DNA from 2 places in the Streptomyces sp. NPDC107562 genome. Region 2 is predicted to be linked to the other one. Evidence: predicted binding sites of a transcription regulator. Region 2 holds the regulator's gene; the other holds the start of a gene.
The links. The regulator HspR, encoded in region 2, represses chaperone genes until heat shock. The targets are predictions, from matches to a motif close to TTGAGNNNNNNNNNCTCAA.
Positions count from the first base shown of each region.

Region 1: lon (endopeptidase La) is a predicted target of HspR. The motif match lies at 6,879-6,897, and genes of this name have one in related genera.

Region 1 is NZ_JBVKBE010000009.1:192,669-204,313, reverse strand. Features, by position in the region: gene ACZ7LV_RS24715 (sensor histidine kinase) at 1-1,953, opposite strand, end outside; gene ACZ7LV_RS24710 (protein phosphatase 2C domain-containing protein) at 2,317-3,105, shown strand; gene ACZ7LV_RS24705 (MarR family winged helix-turn-helix transcriptional regulator) at 3,744-4,235, opposite strand; gene lon (endopeptidase La) at 4,442-6,856, opposite strand; gene ACZ7LV_RS24695 (spermine/spermidine synthase domain-containing protein) at 7,041-7,718, shown strand; gene ACZ7LV_RS24690 (response regulator transcription factor) at 7,832-8,572, shown strand; gene ACZ7LV_RS24685 (HAMP domain-containing sensor histidine kinase) at 8,569-9,678, shown strand; gene ACZ7LV_RS24680 (multifunctional oxoglutarate decarboxylase/oxoglutarate dehydrogenase thiamine pyrophosphate-binding subunit/dihydrolipoyllysine-residue succinyltransferase subunit) at 9,960-11,645, shown strand, end outside.
Region 2 is NZ_JBVKBE010000010.1:221,100-232,744, reverse strand. Features, by position in the region: gene dnaK (molecular chaperone DnaK) at 1-1,765, shown strand, start outside; gene grpE (nucleotide exchange factor GrpE) at 1,762-2,421, shown strand; gene dnaJ (molecular chaperone DnaJ) at 2,455-3,636, shown strand; gene ACZ7LV_RS26435 (heat shock protein transcriptional repressor HspR) at 3,650-4,102, shown strand; gene ACZ7LV_RS26430 (substrate-binding domain-containing protein) at 4,494-5,603, shown strand; gene ACZ7LV_RS26425 (helix-turn-helix transcriptional regulator) at 5,909-6,940, shown strand; gene ACZ7LV_RS26420 (helix-turn-helix transcriptional regulator) at 7,013-8,026, opposite strand; gene ACZ7LV_RS26415 (hypothetical protein) at 8,316-8,651, shown strand; gene clpB (ATP-dependent chaperone ClpB) at 8,950-11,547, shown strand; gene ACZ7LV_RS26405 (hypothetical protein) at 11,572-11,645, opposite strand, start outside.

The sequences.
Region 1 (11,645 bases), on a different contig from region 2:
CTCCTGGTCGTACGGCGACTCGGGGTCGAAGTCGGCGAGCCGGGCGTTGAGCCGGGTCATCCGCTCCTCGGTCATGCCGATGCCCTCGTCCTGCACGGAGAGCATCACCTCGCCGTTCTCCAGCAGCCAGCCGGAGACCTCGACGGGCACGTCGGGCGGCGAGAACGAGGTGGCGTTCTCCATGAGTTCGGCCAGCAGGTGGGACAGGTCGTCCGCGGCGAACCCGGCGATGTGCGCGTGCGGCGGCAGCGCGGTGATCCGGACCCGCTCGTACCGCTCGATCTCGCTCACCGCGGCCCGTACGACATCGACCATCGGGACCGGGCCGGCGTGCTGCTGGACGTGCTCGGTACCGGCCAGCACGAGGAGGTTCTCGCTGTGCCGGCGCATGACGGTGGCGAAGTGGTCGAGCTTGAAAAGGGTGGCGAGCCGCTCGGGGTCCTGCTCGCGCTCCTCCAGGCCCTCGATGACGCCGAGCTGGCGCTCGACCAGGCCCAGGGTGCGCAGCGCGAGGTTGACGAAGGTGCCGCCGATGCTGTCGCGCAGCCGGTCCAGCTGGGCCGCGGCGTCGGCGAGTTCGGTGCGCAGTCCCTCGCGGGCGTCGGCCATCTTCTGCCGCTGGCCGACCAGGTGCTTGCGGTCGGACTCCAGGGTGGTGATCCGCTCGTGCAGACCGGCGGCGTGCGCGTGCAGGGCGTTGACGGACCGGATGACCTGTGCGAACTCGTCGTTGCGCCCGGTGAACTTGACCGGTTCCTCGGCGGCCGGGTTCTCGGCGGCGGCCAGCCGGGCGGAGCCGAGGCGCAGCACGGCGAGCGGGCGGGTCAGGCCCCGGGCCATGCCGGTGGCGACACCGACGGCGAGCAGCATCAGGGCGCCGAGGATCGCGATGCGGATCTCCAGCGCGGTGACGTCGTCGTCGCGCAGTTGCTCCAGGGCGGTGGTGCGGCGCTCGTAGAGAGAGGACTCGACGCCGCGCATCAGGTCGATCCGGGCGGTGAGAGCGGCGTTCAGCTTGTCGGCGCCGATGCCGAGGTCCTCGTCGGAGAGCGTGGGCTGGTCGGTGAGGTCGGCCAGGTACTTGTCCGCGGAGTTGACCTCGGGGCCGGTCACCGTGGAGTCGTAGGTGCCGCGGGCGGCCTTGGTGGCGGTGTCGTGGAAGTCGGCGAGCGCGGACTCGGAACGCACCCGGGCCTGCTGGGCCGCGGCGGTCAGGGCGGCGCGCTGCTTGCCGTCGGCTTCGGAGGAGACGCTGGTCTCGGTGGTGAGGCCGGTGACGGGGTCGTAGACCGACTCGGTGCTGCTGGGCACGCTGAGGGCGGCCAGGAGCAGGCCCCGGGCGGCGGCGGCCTGCTGGACGGCGGTGTCGAGCTCGGCGAGGGCGTAGGCCCCGGAGCCCGCGCGGGGCGGCAGCTGTTCGGCCAGGTCCTCGGCGAGCCGGTGGAGTTCGGCGATGGCCGCGGAGTAGGCCTCGTGGGCTTCGAGAGGCCCGCTGCGGCCGGTGAGCGCCGCCCTGCGCACGCCGGCGATGCCGTCCAGGTCCGAGCGCAGCTCGGCCGGGGTGTCCGTGTTGGCGCGCAGCTCCTCGACCTGGCGGTCCACCCGGGCGCTGCGCTCTTCCGAGGGCGCCTTGGCCTTGGGCCGGCCGGCCGCGATGTAGGAGGTGACCTCGTCCCGCTCGTCCGCGAGGGAGTGGGCGAGGGCGAGGGCGTCCTGTGTCTGCCCGCCCAGGGTCACCAGGTCCTGGCTGTCGCTCAGCTGGCCCGAGGCGGCGATCACCGAGGGGGTGCCCGCGCCGGCGATGGCGGCGGCCACGACCGCCACGGCCACGATGAGCCGGTTGCGCACGTGGGTCCGACGGCCCTTGCCGACCGAGGTGCGCTCCGCGCCCCCCTCGGAGGCCGTCTGCTTGCCTGTGCGCCGAGGCCGCGTCTTCTGCACCGGTGCTCGCATTCCTGACTCGTGTACCCATGGGTCCGGGTGACGCCCCGTCAACTGGTGTGCACACCACCCGGTACGTACGGTCCCCGACCCTCCCAGTGCCGGTGGTCGGTCATCGCACATCACCTGACCGGCCACCCGAAGGAGTGAACATCGGAGGGGAGTTGGCGGGCAAGTTCCTCCGGCGCTTGCGAGGGGGCCGCGCGGTGGGCCGGTTGGACGTCGACGGCGGGCTTTGGCAGTATTCGCCGCCACGCGTTCCCCGAGTCCGCCATTCCGACCCAAATCCGGCGGCTGACCTGCGGCGGTGCGGGGATTCGGCGATCCTTGCCACCCTTCGGTGGACGCTGTGAAGGGCTCGTGCAGACTGGCCGGATGCGCACGGAACTTCTCTCCCTGCCGGGTGACCCGGCCCGCCCCAACGAGGACTTCGCCAGTGTCGGCCTACCCGCCTGCGGACAGGGCGGTTCGCTCGTGGTGCTGGACGGAGTGACTCCGCCGCGGGACGGTACCGGCTGTCTTCATTCCGTTCACTGGTTCACCGCGCGCCTGGGCGGGGCCCTGACCGAACTGACCGTTTCACTCCCGGATGTTCCGCTGTCCGAGGCCCTGGCCCGCGCCATCGCGCGTACCGCCGAGGCGCACCGAGGGACCTGTGACCTTTCTCACCCGCGCACCCCGCAGGCAACCGTGGTCCTCGCCCGCTGGTCGCGGGGGACCGTCGAGTACCTGGTCCTCTCCGACTCCGCTCTCCTCGTGGAGTCCCCCGACGGCCTGGTCACCGCGTACCTGGACGACCGCCTGGCCCGGCTGCCGCGGGCGACCCTGGCCACCGACGCGCTGATCGACGCGACCGTCCGCAACAAGGAGGGCGGCTTCTTCACCGCCGCCGCGGACCCTTCGGTCGCGGCGCGGGCGGTCACCGGGGTGCTGCCGCGCGACCGGGTCCGGGCGCTGGCCGCGCTCACGGACGGCGCGAGCCGATGGACGGAGACCTTCCGGGAGGGCGACTGGACGGACCTGTTCACCTTCGTCCGCAAGCAGGGCGCCCAGGCCCTGGTCGACCGGGTACGTGCACTGGAGACCGCAGACCGCGAGGAGCGCACGCACCTGGGCCGCAGCAAGACCCACGACGACGCAACCGTGCTCTACGCAGAACTCTGACGCCCTCCCCCGCCCCCGAGCTCTACGACGTCCCAGCCCACCTCCGCGCCCCTCCGACTCAGCGGCTCCGCTTCCCGGCCACGCCGCTTGCCCCGGTTGCGCGACGACTACTCCGGCTCCGCAGCTACTCCCGAACCCGCGGCTTCTCCGAGCCCGCCGCCTCGGCGGCCGCACCGCACCCCGACTCGGCGGGGCTACTCAGACTCCACGGTTTCCGCCGACGTCGCCGCTACCCGGCCGCGCCACCCCTCCCGGCTGCGCCGTCACCCAACTGCGGCTTCTGACCTCGTGGCTCTCCCCAGATCGGCGACCACCGCAGCCGCGCCACTTCTCCCGGCCGACGGCACCGCCCCCCGCTCCGCGCTTCCCGGCCCGCGCAGCCGACGCCCCGCGGCTCCTACCGGCTCCCACGCCGACCCAGCCGCCTCACGTCCTCAGCTCCGCGGCCAACCCGGCGCGCGCTTCTCCCGGTCACGGTCGCCCACCCGGCTTCGCCGCTTCCCCCGCCGCGGTCGCGACCGGGCTCCGCCGCTGCTCTCCGCCGCGGTCGGCAATCCAGCTCCGCCGCTTCTCCCGGTCAGGGGCACCGACTTGGCTTCGCTCCACCCGCGTATGCCCCCGGCGGGGCGCTGCGGGCCCTACTTCTCCATGCCGGAGTTCAGCTGGTGGAGGAGGCGGGCGAGTTCGGCGACCTCCCGGCGGTCCCAGTGGTCGAGTTTGCTGACGTAGCGGGCGCGGCGGGCCTCGCGGACACGTTGTACCCGGGTGCGCCCCTCCTCGGTGAGGTGCACCAGCCAGGCGCGGCCGTCCGCCGGGTCGGGTTCGCGGGCCACCAGGCCCAGGTTCTCCAGGGCGCGCAGCTGACGCGACATGGTGGCCTTGCCGACCCCGATGTAGGCGGCGAGGTCGGTGGCCCGCTGGCGGCCGCACTCGTCCAGCCGCACCAGCAGCCCGTACGCCGCCGACTCCAGGTCGGGATGGACCTCGCGGGCCATCTCGCCCTGGTTCGCGCGGGCCCGCCGCAGGAACACCGTCAGTTCGCGCTCCAGCTCCAGGAACTCGTGGTCCACACCACTTCGCACGGCTTGCGCCTCGCCGTGCCGTCTGCCGTCGTTTCCACCCTCGTGCACGTCAGCACCCTGATCCGTTTTCCTGGTCGCGAAACCTGCCGCCGCCGACGGTCATCACCGCAGCTCCGTCAGTATTTCGCAGGCGCAGCCGGACGGCAGCCCCCGGGTCCCCCGACGGTCACCGGGCGTACACCCGCCGTCCCCCTCGTACGACGAAGGCCCGGGCCCCTTTCGGGACCCGGGCCTCGCCCGACCGGTCGCGTCCGTCACGCCGCGACCGGAACCTCCGGCGCCGCCTCGCTCGTGGCCGGCGACAGCGCCAGCTCCAGGACCTGGCGGACATCGGTGACGGCGTGGACGTCGAGCTTGTCCAGCACCTCCGCCGGGACGTCGTCCAGGTCCGGCTCGTTGCGCTTGGGGATGATCACCGTGGTGACCCCCGCCCGGTGCGCGGCGAGCAGCTTCTGCTTCACGCCGCCGATCGGCAGCACCCGCCCGGTCAGCGAGACCTCGCCGGTCATCGCCACGTCCGTACGGACCAGACGCCCGGAGAGCAGCGAGGCCAGCGCGGTCGTCATGGTGATGCCCGCGCTCGGGCCGTCCTTCGGCACCGCGCCCGCCGGGAAGTGGATGTGCACGCCCCGGTCCTTGAGGTCGGCGACCGGCAGCTCCAGCTCGGCGCCGTGGCTGCGCAGGAAGGACAGGGCGATCTGCGCGCTCTCCTTCATCACGTCACCCAGTTGACCGGTCAGCGTCAGACCCGCGGCGCCCGTCTCGGGGTCGGCCAGCGACGCCTCGACGAACAGCACGTCACCACCGGCGCCCGTGACCGCGAGACCGGTCGCGACACCCGGCACCGCCGTGCGCCGCTCCGCCGGGTCCTGAGCGGACTCGGGGACGTGGTGCGGCCTGCCGATCAGGTCGCGCAGGTGCGCGTCGGTGACGGTGAACGGCAGCTTCCGCTCGCCCAGTTCGTGCTGGGCCGCCACCTTGCGCAGCAGCCTCGCGACGGACCGCTCCAGGTTGCGCACGCCCGCCTCGCGGGTGTACTCGCCGGCCAGCTTGCGCAGCGCGCTCTCGTCGAGGGTCACCTCGTCCTTCTCCAGCCCGGCGCGCTCCAGCTGGCGTGGCACCAGGTGGTCGCGGGCGATGACGACCTTCTCGTCCTCGGTGTAGCCGTCGAGACGGACCAGCTCCATCCGGTCGAGCAGGGCCTCCGGGATGGCCTCCAGCACGTTCGCGGTGGCCAGGAAGACGACGTCGGACAGGTCGAGCTCGACCTCCAGGTAGTGGTCGCGGAAGGTGTGGTTCTGCGCGGGGTCCAGGACCTCCAGCAGCGCCGCGGCCGGGTCGCCCCGGAAGTCGGAGCCCACCTTGTCGATCTCGTCGAGCAGCACGACCGGGTTCATCGACCCGGCCTCCTTGATTGCGCGGACGATCCGGCCGGGCAGCGCGCCGACGTAGGTACGCCGGTGACCGCGGATCTCGGCCTCGTCGCGCACACCGCCGAGGGCGACCCGCACGAACTTCCGCCCCATGGCGTGGGCCACGGACTCGCCGAGGCTGGTCTTGCCGACGCCGGGCGGCCCGACCAGCGCCAGCACGGCGCCGCCGCGCCGCCCGCCGACGACCCCGAGTCCGCGCTCGGCACGCCGCTTGCGCACCGCCAGGTACTCGGTGATCCGCTCCTTCACGTCCTCCAGGCCCGCGTGCTCGGCGTCGAGCACGGCCTTCGCGCCCTGGATGTCGTACGCGTCCTCGGTCCGCTCGTTCCACGGAAGTTCGAGCACGGTGTCGAGCCAGGTGCGGATCCAGGAGCCCTCGGGCGACTGGTCGGAGGACCGCTCCAGCTTGTCGACCTCCTTGAGCGCGGCCTCGCGCACCTTCTCGGGCAGCTCGGCGGCCTCGACCCGGGCCCGGTAGTCGTCGGACTCCTCGCCCTCCTGCTCGCCGTTCAGCTCGCGCAGCTCCTTGCGCACGGCCTCCAGCTGACGCCGCAGCAGGAACTCCCGCTGCTGCTTGTCGACGCCCTCCTGGACGTCCTTGGCGATCGTCTCGGCGACGTCCTGCTCCGCGATGTGGTCGCGCAGCTGCTGGGTGGCGAGCTTGAGGCGCGCGACCGGGTCGGCGGTCTCCAGCAGCTCGATCTTCTGGTCGAGGCTCAGGAAGGGCGAGTAGCCGGAGTTGTCGGCCAGGGCGGACACGTCGTCGATGGCCTGCACCCGGTCGACGACCTGCCAGGCACCCCGCTTCTTCAGCCAGGCGGAAGCCAGGGCCTTGTACTCCTTGACCAGTTCCGTCACATGTCCGGGCAACGGGTCCGGCACGTTCTCGTCGAGGGCGGTCCCCTCGACCCACAGGGCCGCTCCCGGCCCGGTCGTCCCGGCCCCGATCCGCACCCGGCTGCGGCCCCTGATCAGGGCACCCGGGTCACCGTCGGCGAGCCGGCCGACCTGCTCGACCGTGCCGAGCACGCCCGTGCTCGCGTAGCTGCCGTCGTTGCGCGGCACCAGCAGTACCTTGGGCTTGCCGGGCGTGGCACGGGCAGCCGCCTGAGCGGCCTCCACCGCCGCCCGGACATCTGCGTCGCTCAGGTCCAGCGGGACCACCATGCCGGGCAGGACGACCTCGCCGTCGAGCGGCAGCACGGGCAGAGTGAGCGGTGTGGACGTCGATGCCATGATCTCCCCTTCGGCAGTCAAGTTGAGCTATGCCGACTCAATGCTTGGCCGGGGCGCATTGTTCCCCCGGACGCGTTCGCTGTGAGCGATCGAGGTCGGGGCTCCTCGCGGCCCCCCCCCCCCCCGTTCACGAGGCCTCCGCCGTTTCGTCAACAACCCGTCAGAGAAGTGCCAGGATGGGCCGATGCCCACCAGCTACGACATCCCCGAAGTCCTGGACCGTCGTGAGGGCCCGTACGGCGAGGTCGTACTGCGGCGCCACGGGGCGCTGCTCCAGATCATCGCCAACGGCTGCTTCCTGATGGACACGTCCGACGGCCGCTCGGAACGGCTGCTGGTCGACGCGGCGCTCGACGCCCTCGACCACCGCCCCGGCCCGCGGGTGCTGATCGGCGGCCTCGGCGTCGGATTCTCGCTCGCACATGCCGCGGGCAACCCGCGCTGGGGTCGGATCACGGTGGTCGAGCGGGAGCGCGCGGTCATCGACTGGCACCGCACGGGACCTCTTTCCACCGTTTCGGGCAAAGCGCTGGACGATCCCCGCACCCGGATCGTCGAAGCGGATCTGATCGCCTACGTCAATGAGACTTCCGACACGTTCGACGCACTGTGCCTGGACATCGACAACGGACCCGACTGGACCGTCACGGAAGCCAACTCGGGGCTCTACTCGACGGCCGGACTCGCAGGCTGCGCACGGGTGTTGGGACCCGGTGGGGTACTCGCCGTATGGTCGGCGAAACCCTCCCCGGAATTTGAAGGAACCTTGCGGAATGCCGGTTTCCGGCATGTGCGTACCGAAGAGATCCCGGTTGCCCGGGGCGTTCCCGACGTCGTGCACCTCGGCGTCCGACCGGAATAGCCGAGCTGCGGTGACTCCCCGTACTCTGCTTGCCTGACGCCGATCATTCAAGCGTCAATCGCAGTCATGGGATCACCCCACGGATTCCGGAAAGCACACTTCAGGGGCGGGCGATGGAGCAGACACACACCTCCCAGAACGGCACGGCGGCGGCCACGCCGGGCGCACAGCGCCGGGTGCTGGTGGTCGAGGACGACCCGACGATCGTCGACGCCATCGCGGCCCGCCTGCGCGCCGAGGGATTCCTCGTGCAGACCGCCGGTGACGGCCCGGCCGCCGTCGACACGGCCGAGGCCTGGCAGCCCGATCTGCTGATCCTCGACATCATGCTGCCGGGCTTCGACGGTCTGGAGGTCTGCCGTCGCGTGCAGGCCCAGCGGCCGGTGCCGGTGCTGATGCTCACCGCGCGCGACGACGAGACCGACATGCTGGTGGGTCTCGGCGTCGGCGCCGACGACTACATGACGAAGCCCTTCTCCATGCGCGAGCTGGCCGCGCGCGTGCACGTGCTGCTGCGCCGGGTGGAGCGTGCCGCGGTCGCGGCCGCCACGCCGCGCAGCGGCATCCTGCGCCTCGGCGAGCTGGAGATCGACCACGCACAGCGCCGGGTGCGGGTGCGCAGCGAGGACGTCCACCTCACGCCCACCGAGTTCGACCTGCTCGTCTGCCTGGCGAACACCCCCCGCGCGGTGCTCTCCCGTGAGCAGTTGCTGGCCGAGGTGTGGGACTGGGCGGACGCCTCCGGCACCCGGACCGTCGACAGCCACATCAAGGCGCTGCGCCGGAAGATCGGCGCCGAGCGGATCCGCACGGTGCACGGCGTGGGCTACGCGCTGGAGACACCGACGCCATGAGCGAGGGGCGGCCGGCCGCACGGAGGAGCCCCGGGGAGCCCTGGGGCGGCGTACGCCCGTTCTCGATCAAGACAAAACTGGGCGCCCTGGTCGTCATCTCGGTGCTGATCACCACCGGTCTGATGATGATCGCCCTGCGCACCGAGACGGAGCTGCGCTTCATCACGGTGTTCTCGATGATCGCCACCCTGCTGATAACGCAGTTCGTGGCGCACTCGCTGACCTCGCCGCTGGACGAGATGAACGCCGTCGCCCGCTCGATCTCGCACGGCGACTACACCCGCCGGGTGCGCGAGAACCGCTGGGACGAGCTGGGCGACCTGGCCGTCACCATCAACCGCATGGCCGACGACCTGGAGGCCGAGGACCGCCAGCGCAAGGAGCTGGTGGCCAACGTCTCCCACGAGCTGCGGACCCCGATCGCGGGGCTGCGCGCCGTGCTGGAGAACATCGTGGACGGCGTCACCCGGGCCGACCCCGAGACCATGCGCACCGCCCTGAAGCAGACCGAGCGGCTCGGGCGGCTCGTCGAGACGCTGCTCGACCTGTCCCGGCTGGACAACGGCGTCGTACCGCTCAAGCAGCGGCGCTTCGAGGTGTGGCCGTATCTGTCCGGGGTGCTGAAGGAGGCCAACATGGTCGCCTCCGCGCGCGCGGGCATGGCCTCCGGCTCGGGCAGCCACACCCGTACGGACGTCCATCTGCACCTCGACGTGTCCCCGCCGGAGCTGACCGCGCACGCCGACCCGGAGCGGATCCACCAGGTCGTCGTCAACCTGATCGACAACGCGGTCAAGCACAGCCCGCCGCACGGCCGGGTGACGGTGCGGGCGCGGCGCGGCGCGCTGCCGGAGTCGCTGGAGCTGGAGGTGCTCGACGAGGGTCCGGGCATCCCGCGCTCCGAGTGGCACCGGGTCTTCGAGCGCTTCAACCGGGGAACGGTCAGCCGGCCGCACGGCCCCGGCAGCGACGGCGGCACCGGGCTGGGCCTCGCCATCGCCCGCTGGGCGGTGGATCTGCACGGCGGCAGGATCGGAGTGGCCGAATCCGAGCGGGGTTGCCGGATTCTGATCACCCTTCCGGGCGCGCCTTCTCTGCCAAGTTGACGTAAAGTTCGAAGCGGAGCCACAAGATCCACGGGCGCCCGCTCAGGGAGACACGTGTGATCAGGCAGAGGCCCGCGCCCCAGGGGTGCCGGGCCCAGGTCGTCGCACCCCTTTCGCAACGGAACCACGCTTGTTTCCCGCCATTCCCACCCCCGAAACACGCCCTTCGATGTGACTTGCGCGACGTTGAACCGACCTGGCCTGACCTTCCCGGTCATGGAGGCGTAGCCTTGATTCCCGCTGTCCATCACCTTGTGAAGCGGAAGAGGGCGGTTGCCGCCGTGTCGCCACAGTCCCCCAGTAACGCATCGAGCATCTCGACCGACGCAGACCAAGCGGGCAAGAACCCCGCTGCCGCGTTCGGTCCGAACGAGTGGCTCGTCGACGAGATCTATCAGCAGTACCTCCAGGACCCGAATTCGGTAGACCGTGCCTGGTGGGACTTCTTCGCCGACTACAAGCCGGGGGCGGCTGCCACCACCCCGGCGCAGGCGGCCCCCGCGGCCGCGGAGACCACCACGGCTCAGACGGCTCAGGCGCCCGCCGCGGCGGCCCCGGCCGCGCCCGCGGCCCCCGCGGCACCGCGGCCCGCCGCCGCCGCTCCCGCGCCGGCCCAGGCTCCCGCGCAGCCCAAGGCCCCGGCTCCCGCCCCGGCCCCGGCTCCCGCCCCGGCCGCCGCCAAGCCGCAGCAGCCGAAGGCCAAGGCCGCCGAGCCGGCCGCCGCGGCCCCGGAGGGCCCCGAGCTGGTCACGCTGCGCGGCCCGGCCGCCGCCGTCGTGAAGAACATGAACGCCTCGCTGGAGCTGCCGACGGCCACCTCGGTCCGCGCGGTCCCGGTGAAGCTGCTCTTCGACAACCGCATCGTCATCAACAACCACCTCAAGCGCGCCCGGGGCGGGAAGATCTCCTTCACGCACCTGATCGGCTACGCGATGGTGCAGGCCATCAAGGCCATGCCGGCGATGAACCACTCGTTCGGCGAGAAGGACGGCAAGCCGACCCTCGTCAAGCCGGCGCACGTCAACCTCGGCCTCGCCATCGACCTGGTCAAGCCGAACGGCGACCGCCAGCTGGTCGTCGCGGCGATCAAGAAGGCCGAGACGCTGAACTTCTTCGAGTTCTGGCAGGCCTACGAGGACATCGTCCGCCGCGCCCGCGACGGCAAGCTGACGATGGACGACTTCACCGGCGTGACGGTCTCCCTGACCAACCCCGGTGGCCTCGGCACCGTCCACTCGGTCCCGCGCCTGATGCCCGGCCAGTCGGTGATCATGGGCGTCGGCTCCATGGACTACCCGGCGGAGTTCCAGGGCACCTCCCAGGACACCCTGAACAAGCTCGGCATCTCGAAGGTCATGACGCTCACGTCGACCTACGACCACCGGGTGATCCAGGGCGCCGCCTCCGGCGAGTTCCTGCGCCAGGTCGCCAACCTGCTGCTCGGCGAGAACGGCTTCTACGACGACATCTTCGAGGCGCTGCGCATCCCCTACGAGCCGGTCCGCTGGCTCAAGGACATCGACGCCAGCCACGACGACGACGTCACCAAGGCCGCGCGTGTCTTCGAGCTGATCCACTCCTACCGGGTCCGCGGCCACGTGATGGCCGACACCGACCCGCTGGAGTACCGCCAGCGCAAGCACCCCGACCTGGACATCACCGAGCACGGCCTCACCCTGTGGGACCTGGAGCGCGAGTTCGCGGTCGGCGGCTTCTCGGGCAAGTCCCTGATGAAGCTGCGCGACATCCTCGGCGTGCTGCGCGACTCGTACTGCCGCACCACCGGCATCGAGTTCATGCACATCCAGGACCCCAAGCAGCGCAAGTGGATCCAGGACCGCATCGAGCGCCCGCACACCAAGCCGGAGCGCGAGGAGCAGCTGCGCATCCTGCGCCGCCTGAACGCGGCCGAGGCCTTCGAGACGTTCCTGCAGACGAAGTACGTCGGCCAGAAGCGCTTCTCGCTG
Region 2 (11,645 bases):
CGTCATCACCAACGCCGAGGGTGCCAGGACCACGCCGTCCGTCGTCGCCTTCGCCAAGAACGGCGAGGTGCTGGTCGGCGAGGTGGCCAAGCGCCAGGCAGTGACCAACGTCGACCGGACCATCCGGTCGGTCAAGCGTCACATGGGCACGGACTGGAAGATCGAGCTCGACGGGAAGCCCTTCAACCCGCAGCAGATCAGCGCCTTCGTCCTGCAGAAGCTGAAGCGCGACGCGGAGGCCTACCTGGGCGAGAAGGTGACCGACGCGGTCATCACCGTCCCGGCGTACTTCAACGACGCCGAGCGGCAGGCCACCAAGGAGGCCGGTGAGATCGCCGGTCTGAACGTCCTGCGCATCGTCAACGAGCCGACGGCCGCCGCCCTGGCGTACGGCCTCGACAAGGACGACCAGACCATCCTGGTCTTCGACCTCGGTGGCGGCACGTTCGACGTCTCGCTGCTGGAGATCGGCGACGGTGTCGTCGAGGTGAAGGCCACCAACGGTGACAACCACCTCGGTGGTGACGACTGGGACCAGCGCGTCGTCGACTACCTGGTGCAGCAGTTCAAGTCCGGCCACGGCGTGGACCTGGCCAAGGACAAGATGGCGCTGCAGCGTCTGCGCGAGGCCGCCGAGAAGGCGAAGATCGAGCTGTCCTCCTCGACGGAGACCTCGATCAACCTCCCCTACATCACCGCCTCCGCCGAGGGTCCCCTGCACCTCGACGAGAAGCTCACCCGCGCCCAGTTCCAGCAGCTGACCGCGGACCTGCTGGAGCGCTGCAAGACGCCGTTCCACAACGTCATCAAGGACGCCGGCATCCAGCTCGGCGAGATCGACCACGTGGTCCTCGTCGGTGGCTCCACCCGCATGCCCGCCGTCGCCGAGCTCGTCAAGGAGCTGACCGGCGGCAAGGACGCCAACAAGGGCGTCAACCCGGACGAGGTCGTCGCCATCGGCGCCGCCCTCCAGGCCGGTGTCCTCAAGGGTGAGGTCAAGGACGTCCTGCTCCTCGACGTCACCCCGCTGTCCCTCGGTATCGAGACCAAGGGCGGCATCATGACCAAGCTGATCGAGCGCAACACGACGATCCCGACCAAGCGTTCGGAGATCTTCACCACCGCCGAGGACAACCAGCCCTCCGTGCAGATCCAGGTCTACCAGGGCGAGCGCGAGATCGCGGCGTACAACAAGAAGCTCGGGATGTTCGAGCTGACCGGTCTGCCCCCGGCGCCCCGCGGCGTCCCGCAGATCGAGGTCGCCTTCGACATCGACGCCAACGGCATCATGCACGTCACGGCGAAGGACCTCGGCACCGGCAAGGAGCAGAAGATGACCGTCACCGGCGGCTCCTCGCTGCCGAAGGACGAGGTCGACCGGATGCGCCAGGAGGCCGAGCAGTACGCGGAGGAGGACCACCGCCGCCGCGAGGCCGCCGAGTCCCGCAACCAGGGCGAGCAGCTCGTCTACCAGACCGAGAAGTTCCTCGCGGACAACGAGGACAAGGTCCCCGGTGAGATCAAGACCGAGGTCGAGGCCGCCGTCGCCGAGCTGAAGGAGACGCTCAAGGGCGAGGACACCGCCGAGATCCGCACCGCCACGGAGAAGGTCGCGGCCGTCTCCCAGAAGCTGGGCCAGGCCATGTACGCCGACGCCCAGGCGTCGCAGGCGGCCGCGGGCGGCGCGTCCGAGCAGCCCAAGGCCGACGACGACGTGGTCGACGCCGAGATCGTGGACGACGAGCGCAAGGACGGTGCCGCGTGACGGAGGAGACCCCGGGCTTCGAAGAGAAGCCCGACGTCCCCTCCGGCGCCACTCCTGACGACGCCGAGCCGCAGGCCGCCACCCCCTCCCCGGAGGAGGGGGCGGCCCCGGCCGGGGACGCGAACCAGACAGCGGCCCTGGTGGCCCAGCTGGACCAGACGCGCACCGCGCTCACCGAGCGCACCGCGGACCTCCAGCGGCTCCAGGCCGAGTTCCAGAACTACCGCCGCCGGGTCGAGCGCGACCGGATCACCGTCAAGGAGATCGCGATCGCGAACCTCCTGACGGAACTCCTGCCCGTGCTCGACGACATCGGGCGGGCCCGGGAACACGGCGAGCTGGTCGGCGGCTTCAAGTCCGTCGCCGAGTCGCTGGAGACCGTGGCGGCCAAGATGGGCCTCCAGCAGTTCGGCAAGGAGGGCGAGCCCTTCGACCCGACGATCCACGAGGCCCTGATGCACTCGTACGCGCCGGACGTCACGGAGACGACCTGCGTCGCGATCCTCCAGCCGGGGTATCGCATCGGCGAGCGCACCATCCGCCCCGCGCGGGTGGCGGTCGCCGAGCCCCAGCCGGGCGCGCAGACCGTGAAGCCCGCCGAGGAGGGCGACGCGCAGGCCGACGACAAGGAGAGCGGTGGCCCGGACGAGGGCTGACGTTGAACGGATGAGAGAGGAGGGACGTCGAGGATGAGCACCAAGGACTTCATCGAGAAGGACTACTACAAGGTCCTCGGCGTCCCCAAGGACGCCACCGAGGCCGAGATCAAGAAGGCGTACCGCAAACTCGCCCGCGAGTTCCACCCGGACGCCAACAAGGGCAACGTCAAGGCCGAGGAGCGCTTCAAGGAGATCTCCGAGGCGAACGACGTCCTCGGTGACCCCAAGAAGCGCAAGGAGTACGACGAGGCGCGCACCCTGTTCGGCAACGGCGGCTTCCGCCCGGGGCCGGGCGCGGGCGGCGGCTCGTTCAACTTCGACCTGGGCGACCTCTTCGGAGGCGCCCAGGGCCAGGGCCAAGGAGCCGGCGGCTTCGGCGGCGGACTCGGTGACGTCTTCGGGGGCCTGTTCAACCGGGGCGGAGCGACGACCGGCACCCGGACCCAGCCGCGGCGCGGCCAGGACATCGAGTCCGAGGTCACCCTCAGCTTCACCGAGGCGATCGAGGGCGCGACGGTCCCGCTGCGGATGTCCTCGCAGGCGCCGTGCAAGGCCTGTTCCGGCACCGGCGACGCCAACGGCACACCGCGGGTGTGCCCGACGTGCGTCGGCACCGGACAGGTGGCGCGCGGCTCCGGCGGAGGCTTCTCGCTGACCGACCCGTGCCCCGACTGCAAGGGCCGCGGTCTGATCGCGGAGAACCCCTGCGAGGTCTGCAAGGGCAGCGGACGCGCCAAGTCCTCACGGACGATGCAGGTGCGCATCCCGGCCGGCGTCTCGGACGGCCAGCGGATCCGGCTGCGCGGCAAGGGCGCGCCCGGCGAGCGGGGCGGCCCGGCGGGCGACCTGTACGTGGTCGTCCACGTCAAGGAGCACCCGGTGTTCGGCCGCAAGGGCGACAACCTCACCGTCACCGTCCCCGTGACGTTCACGGAGGCGGCCCTCGGCGGCGAGGTCAGGGTGCCGACCCTGGGCGGTCCGCCGGTCACCCTGAAGCTGCCCCCGGGCACGCCCAACGGCCGTACGATGCGGGCCCGGGGCAAGGGCGCGGTCCGCAAGGACGGCACCCGAGGGGACCTGCTGGTCACCGTCGAGGTGAGTGTTCCGCAGGACCTGACGGGGAAGGCTCGAGACGCACTGGAGGCGTATCGCGAGGCCACCGCGGGTGAGGATCCGCGGGCGGAGCTGTTCCAGGCCGCGAAGGGAGCATGAGTCAGCCATGGACATCAACGGCCGTCGACGCAACCCCTATGAGCTGACCGAGGAGACCCCGGTCTACGTCATCTCGGTGGCGGCCCAGCTGTCCGGCCTGCACCCGCAGACGCTGCGCCAGTACGACCGGTTGGGCCTGGTGTCTCCGGACCGCACGGCCGGCCGCGGCCGCCGTTACTCGGCCCGTGACATCGAACTGCTCCGTCAGGTGCAGCAGTTGTCGCAGGACGAGGGCATCAACCTGGCCGGCATCAAACGCATCATCGAACTGGAGAACCAGGTCGCGGCACTTCAGTCCCGCGTCGCGGAGCTCCAGGGCGCCCTGGACGGCGCGGCCGCGGCGATGCAGCAGCGGGAGGCGGCGGTGCACGCCTCCTACCGCCGCGACCTGGTGCCGTACCAGGAGGTGCAGCAGACCAGCGCGTTGGTGGTGTGGCGGCCGAAGCGACAGCAGCAGGGCGACTGACGCGGCGCGCGACGAGAACCACCGGACCGCGCGAAGGGGCCGGGAGAACAGCCGACAGGCTGTTCTCCCGGCCCCTTCGCTTCCCTGGCCGGGTTCGTTCGCTCCTCTGTCGGGTTCGGGCGCGCTTCGCGCGCGCCGGTGATCACGAACTGTGAGCAAAGGGAGTGGTTGTACGGGTCCGCGTCCACGCCCCAACTCCTCGTGAATGGAGGGGTCGTAAAGGGTCCAGGGAGGGAGTTTCGCGGTGTGTTCACAGGCTAAGCGGAACGTGATGTTGCCATCTCGTTAAGTGATTTCGCTTGACGCTGGGGGGCGCCGACGCGTTGGCTTTTCAGTCATCCGGGCCGCAGCGCCGCGGCCACCTCGGGAAGCAGCAGAAGTGGGCTCATCCATGCGTCGTCGTATCGCCATATCCGTGGTCGCCTCGTCGTTGACCCTGTCGTTGGCAGGCTGTGGCGTGCTGGGGGCGACGGGCGACAGCAGCGACGCCAGCCCCACCAAGGGCAACGACATCACCGTCGGCCTGCTGCTGCCGGAGACGGCCAACTCGCGCTACGACGACTTCGACCACCCGATCATCAAGGAGCGCGTGGCCGAGCTCACCAAGAACCAGGGCGAGGTCCGGTACGCCAACGCCGACGCGGACGCCAACAAGCAGGCGAGCCAGATGCAGCAGATGATCGACGAGCAGGTCGACGTCATCCTGCTGGACGCCGTGGACGCGCACGCCATCGCGGGCAGCGTGGAGAAGGCCAAGGAGGCGGGCATCCCGGTCATCGCCTACGACCGGCTCGCCGAGGGGCCCATCGACGCGTACATCTCCTTCGACAACGAACTCGTCGGCGAGGTCCAGGGCCGGTCCCTGGTGGACGCGCTGGGCCCCGAGATCGACAGCTCCGACAAGATCGTCATGATGAACGGCTCGCCCACCGACCCGAACGCCAAGCAGTTCAAGCAGGGCGCGCTGTCGGAGCTGACCGGCAAGGTGACGATCGCCCAGAGCTTCGACACCAAGGACTGGAAGCCGGAGAACGCCCAGGCCAACATGGCCGCGGCGATCACCCAGATCGGCAAGGACAACATCGCCGCCGTGTACTCCGCCAACGACGGCATGGCGGGCGGCGTCATCAAGGCCCTGGAGGCGGCCGGCGTGACCGATCTGCCGCCGATCACCGGGCAGGACGCCGAACTCGCGGGCGTCCAGCGGATCGTCTCCGGCGAGCAGTACATGAGCGTCTACAAGTCCTACCCGCAGGAGGCCCAGGCCGCCGCGGAGATGGCTGTGGCCAAGGTGCAGAGCAGGGACATCCAGTTCGACGCCCTCGCCCGTGACCGGGTCGACAGCCCCACCCACAAGGGCATCCCGGCCCAGCTGGTGTCGGTGGTCGCGCTGACCCGGGACAACATCATGGACACGGTCGTCGCGGACGGCATCCACAAGGTCGCGGACATCTGCACGGCCGAGTACGAGGACGCCTGCGCGGAGCTTCAGATCAAGTAGCGGGCGGGCCCGTCGCTCGGGTGGGTGGAGGGGTGGTTCGCGCTCGGAGCGCGCCACCCCTTCGGTCATTCTTCCGGTCATTCTCGCGGCCGCGGTCCGGGCCGCGCGGCCGGGCGGGCCCGGCCTTGGCGGGGCCTGGACACACCACCGTCGAGTTGTTGCAAGGTGACGGACGGGGGGAGGGAGATTTCTGGCCATACCGTCGGTTTCCCGCGGTCACCCTGGAGGGAGCCGTGTTGCGGACCAGGTCCGGTCCGCGCATAGTTGCGCTGCGGAAGAGGCTGGAACCGGGGGTGGAATGGGCCATGGCCGGGCACGGGACGGACGAGCATCCGCATGGTGCTGACCGACTGTGCGAGGCCGGGGATCGCGTGTATTCCCGGGCCGTACGGCGAGGCCGTGTGCCGCGCCGCGACGCGGAGCCGGTGCCCTGTCTGCTGGAACTCGCCCTGCTGCACCCCGACCCCGACGACATGGACTGGCTCGTCCCGACCTCTCCGCAGGAGGTCATGACCCGGCTGCTGCGCGGGGTGTACGACGAGATCAGCGTCAGCCAGCGCCGGATGGGATCGGCCGTCGCGGCCTTCGAGTGGTACGCCGGACTGGGCGGCCAGGCCCCGTCCTCCGAGGGCGTGGCGATCCGGGTCCTGGACGGACCCTCCCGCATCCAGGCCGCGCTGGACGAGGCCACGGCGGCCTGCGCGACCGAGGTGCTCACCGTGCAGCCCGGGGGCATCCGGCGCGAACACGAACTGTCGGAGGGCCTGCACCGGGCGCTGGCGCTGCGGGGGCGGGGCGTGCGGATGCGCGACCTGTACAACCACGTCGCGCGGCACGGCCAGGGCCTGCTGAACTACCTGGAGCTGATGGGCGACGCGGTCGAGGCCCGGACGTTGGACGAGGTCATCGACCGACTGATCCTCTTCGACCGCACGGTCGCCTTCATCCCGGCCAACGCCGAGCGCACGATGGCCCTGGAACTGCGGCACCCCGCCCTGGTGGAGTACCTGGTGACGGTCTTCGAGCGGTTGTGGCGGCTGGCGATCCCGCTCACCGCGGCGCTCCCCGACACCGGCATCGAGGGCATCTCCCACCGCGAGCAGTCGATCGCGGCGCTGCTGGCGGAGGGGCACCAGGACGCCGTGATCGCGGAGCGGCTCGGCATCAGCGTCCGTACCTGCCGGGCCCACATCGCCCGCCTGTCGGAGACGCTCGGGGCGGCGAGCCGGACGCAACTGGGCGTCCGGATAGCGCAGGTCGGCCTGGACGGCCCCGCACGGCCGCTGTCCGCCGCCGAGCTCACCCTTCCCGACCAGGGCTCCCCGACGGCCCGCTGAGGCCCGTGACGGCCCCGCTCCCGGCCTCTTCGGCGCCCTGGCAGCCGCTCAGGGCCCTCAGGCCCCCGCTTCTCACTGTCCCCGTTCCAGCATCCCCGACTGTGCGATGAGATAGCCCAGCTGGGCGCGGCTGCCGCTGCCCAGGGCGGTGGCGAGCTTGGCTATGTGGGCCCGGCAGGTGCGGACGTTCATTCCCAGCCGCCGGGCGATGGCCTCGTCGACGTGGCCCTCCACGAGCAGCTTGGCGATGGAGTACTGGACCTCGGAGATGCCGTCGGGCGCGGTCTCGTAGGGGGCGCCGGCACTGAGCGGGACCGCTCGGCTCCACATGAACTCGAAGACCTTGATCAGGTAGCTCACCAGTCCGGGGTGGCGCAGTTCCAGGGCGACCTGGCGGTCGTCGCGGACCGGGATGAAGGCCACGCTCTCGTCGCAGATGATGAGCCGCTCGACCAGTTCGTCGATGGTGCGGTACTCCGCCTTCCCGTCGGCGAACTGTTCCATGTAGGCGAGGCGTTCGGGGCTGTAGCGGGCGGTGTGCTGGTACAGCGTCCGGATCCGCACCCCGCGCTCGATGAGCGTGCGATCGCGTTCCATCGCCTCGATGAGCCGGTTCTCGGGGCGCTTGCCGCGGCTCGGCTGCACCGTGAGCACCTCGGACCGGCACTGGGCGGTGGCCAGGTCGAGCGCGTCGTTGATCCGGTCCAGGCCCTCCAGGACGGTGATCGAGTGCGCGGGTGTGATCTGCTGGGCGCTCAGGGCCATGAACGGCTCGAAGGCGTCCGCGAGTTCGATGGACGTCCGCCGGCGCTCGGTGATCTCGCGCTCAATGGGATTGAGCCGTTGGGCCAGGGCGACGGACGGCGGCAGCGGCAGCAGCCAGTTCGGGTCGTCCGGATCGGGGTGGAGCAGCGCGAACTCCATCAGGCAAGGCGCGGCTTCCACCTCCGTACGGGCGATACGTCCTGTACGGAGGGCGTTGGCATAGAGACGACCGCCTTCGTCACACAGCTCGGTCACCGCGTGAGGATGCGTCGCCTTCGTCCCATTCGATGCCAAATCTCCACCCCCCAGGGTCCTGAACATGCAGGAACATGATGCATCGATTGTGTGGCCATGACGTGCCTGAATGAGCCATCGTCTTATCCGACGGGGGAAGAGGGGACCTTCAAGTGAGGACGAAGCCGACTATGCGTAAGAGAATGCTTCGCTCGGTGCTTGTCGCCGCCTTCTCCGCCGTTGTGGCCTTCGGAACGCTGAGTGGCCTCTCTGGTGCGAAGAGTGATGCGGCGACGGACGTTGTGCGGTCAGCATCAGTGGTGTCCGGTGATGGAGACGCGCTGGCGTTCCCGGCTGACACCACCTGGGACTGACCATGACCACTCCACCCGACGATCGCTCCTTCCGTAGAGAGATGGCCACCGCCTACCGATCCGGCTGGCACTTCATCGACCTGGCCACCGCCATCCCCCACAGCGGTGACTCGTTGATGGTGACCGTGTTCGGTGAGCCCGTCGTCGTCACCAGGGACGACGACGACGATGTGCGGGCATACCGGTGCCTGCGGCGGCCTCGGGGGGCGCCGCAGCCGGTGCGGTGCGCCATCCGGTACGGAATGATCTTTGTGAACCTGGACCAGCGTGACCATCGTCTGGCGGAGCCGGAGCCGTCCGCCGCCATGACCATCTCGGCCACCCCCCGCAGTGCCTGACGCGATTCCCCCGTCGTAACAGATCGCTCAGGTGCTTCCCCCCGCAGCGGCGTCACCGTGACCTGAACACGGTGACCCCGCTGCAGTTTTTGCGGATTTTTCGCGCTATCCCGGTCTATCGCACCCCCGTTCGAGTGTGGCCGGAAAGAGCCGCTCGATGCCGATGGCGCGTTCCAGGCTTCCTCCGGGTACTCCATAGAGACCCCGGGTCGCTCCCACCTATGCCCTTGAGTGGAATAGACTCAACTTTGTGGAAGTTGCCTGAGTCAGTCGCTCACGCAAGGAGGAGAACGGACACGTGGACGCCGAGCTGACCAACCGGAGCCGGGACGCGATCAGCGCGGCCGGCAACCGGGCCGTGACCGAGGGGCACGCCGACCTCACCCCCGCGCACCTGCTGCTCGCTCTGCTCCAGGGGCGGGAGAACGAGAACGTCACCGACCTGCTGGCCGCGGCAGACGCCGACCAGGCGGCCGTACGGGCCGGCACCGAGAAGGTCCTCGCCCAGCTGCCCAGCGTGACCGGGTCGACGGTCGCGCCCCCGCAGCCCAACCGCGATCTGCTCGCCGTGATCGCGGACGCCCAGGCCAGGGCCCAGGAGCTCGGGGACGAGTACGTCTCGACCGAGCACCTGCTGATCGGGATCGCCGCCAAGGGCGGCGCCGCGGGCGAGGTGCTGACGCGCAACGGCGCCGACGCCAGGAAGCTGCTGGCCGCCTTCCGTACGGCCCGCGGGGGCCGACGGGTGACCAACGCCGACCCCGAGGGCTCGTACAAGGCCCTGGAGAAGTTCGGGACCGACTTCACCGCCGCCGCCCGCGAGGGCAAGCTCGACCCGGTCATCGGGCGGGACCAGGAGATCCGGCGGGTCGTGCAGGTGCTGTCCCGGCGGACCAAGAACAACCCCGTGCTGATCGGTGAGCCGGGTGTCGGCAAGACCGCCGTCGTCGAGGGGCTCGCCCAGCGGATCGTCAAGGGCGACGTGCCCGAGTCGCTGCGCAACAAGCGGCTCGTCGCGCTCGACCTCGGCGCCATGGTCGCCGGGGCGAAGTACCGCGGTGAGTTCGAGGAGCGTCTGAAGACCGTGCTCGCCGAGATCAAGGACTCGGACGGGCAGATCATCACGTTCATCGACGAGTTGCACACCGTCGTGGGCGCCGGGGCCGGCGGCGATTCGGCCATGGACGCGGGCAACATGCTCAAGCCCATGCTCGCCCGCGGTGAGCTGCGCATGGTCGGCGCCACCACCCTCGACGAGTACCGCGAGCGGATCGAGAAGGACCCGGCGCTGGAGCGCAGGTTCCAGCAGGTGCTGGTCGCCGAGCCCAGCGTCGAGGACACCATCGCCATCCTGCGCGGGCTCAAGGGGCGCTACGAGGCCCACCACAAGGTGCAGATCGCGGACAGCGCGCTGGTCGCCGCCGCCACCCTGTCGGACCGGTACATCACCTCACGCTTCCTGCCCGACAAGGCCATCGACCTCGTCGACGAGGCCGCCTCCAGGCTCCGGATGGAGATCGACTCCTCGCCGGTCGAGATCGACGAACTCCAGCGCGCCGTCGACCGGCTGAAGATGGAGGAGCTGGCCCTCAGCAAGGAGACCGACGCCGCCTCCCGCGAGCGTCTGGACAAGCTGCGCCGTGACCTCGCCGACAAGGAGGAGGAGCTGCGGGGCCTGAACGCCCGCTGGGAGAAGGAGAAGCAGTCCCTCAACCGGGTCGGTGCGCTGAAGGAGAAGCTCGACGAGCTGCGCGGGCAGGCCGAACGCGCCCAGCGCGACGGCGACTTCGACACCGCCTCCAAGCTGCTGTACGGGGAGATCCCGGGCGTGGAGCGGGACCTGGAGGCCGCCTCGGAGGCCGAGGAGGAGGCCGCCAAGGACACCATGGTCAAGGAGGAGGTCGGCTCCGACGACATCGCGGACGTCGTCGCCTCCTGGACCGGAATCCCGGCCGGCCGGCTGCTGGAGGGCGAGACGCAGAAGCTGCTGCGCATGGAGGACGAGATCGGGCGGCGGCTCATCGGGCAGACCGAGGCCGTACGCGCGGTGTCCGACGCCGTACGCCGCTCCCGGGCGGGCATCGCCGACCCGGACCGGCCCACCGGCTCCTTCCTGTTCCTCGGCCCCACGGGCGTCGGCAAGACCGAACTCGCGAAGGCGCTCGCCGACTTCCTCTTCGACGACGAGCGGGCCATGGTCCGCATCGACATGAGCGAGTACGGCGAGAAGCACAGCGTCGCCCGGCTCGTCGGCGCCCCGCCCGGGTACGTCGGCTACGAGGAGGGCGGACAGCTGACGGAGGCCGTGCGGCGCCGGCCGTACAGCGTCGTCCTGCTCGACGAGGTCGAGAAGGCGCACCCGGAGGTCTTCGACGTCCTGCTCCAGGTGCTGGACGACGGGCGGCTGACGGACGGCCAGGGGCGGACGGTCGACTTCCGCAACGCCATCCTGGTGCTGACCTCCAACCTGGGCAGCCAGTTCCTGGTGGACCCGATCAGCAGCGAGCAGGAGAAGAAGGAGCAGGTGCTGGAGGTGGTCCGGGCCTCGTTCAAGCCGGAGTTCCTCAACCGCCTCGACGACCTGGTCGTCTTCTCCGCGCTGAACAAGGACGAGCTGAGCCGGATCGCCCGGCTGCAGATCGACCGGCTGGCCCGGCGGCTCGCCGAACGCCGGCTCACCCTGGAGATCACCGACGCGGCGCTGGCCTGGCTCGCCGACGAGGGGATGGACCCGGCGTACGGGGCCCGCCCGCTGCGCCGTCTCGTCCAGAGCGCGATCGGCGACCGGCTCGCCAAGGAGATCCTCTCCGGCGAGATCAAGGACGGCGACACGGTACGGGTGGACACCTTCGAGGGCGGCCTGATCGTGGGACCGGCCACGGGCAAGACGCTGTAGCCGCCGCGCGGATGCTTCTCGGCGTCACGGACCGCGCGGCACCGTGAACGCCGAGAAGTACACCCGGACGGTGCCGGCGCCCTCCGGGTGCACGGCCA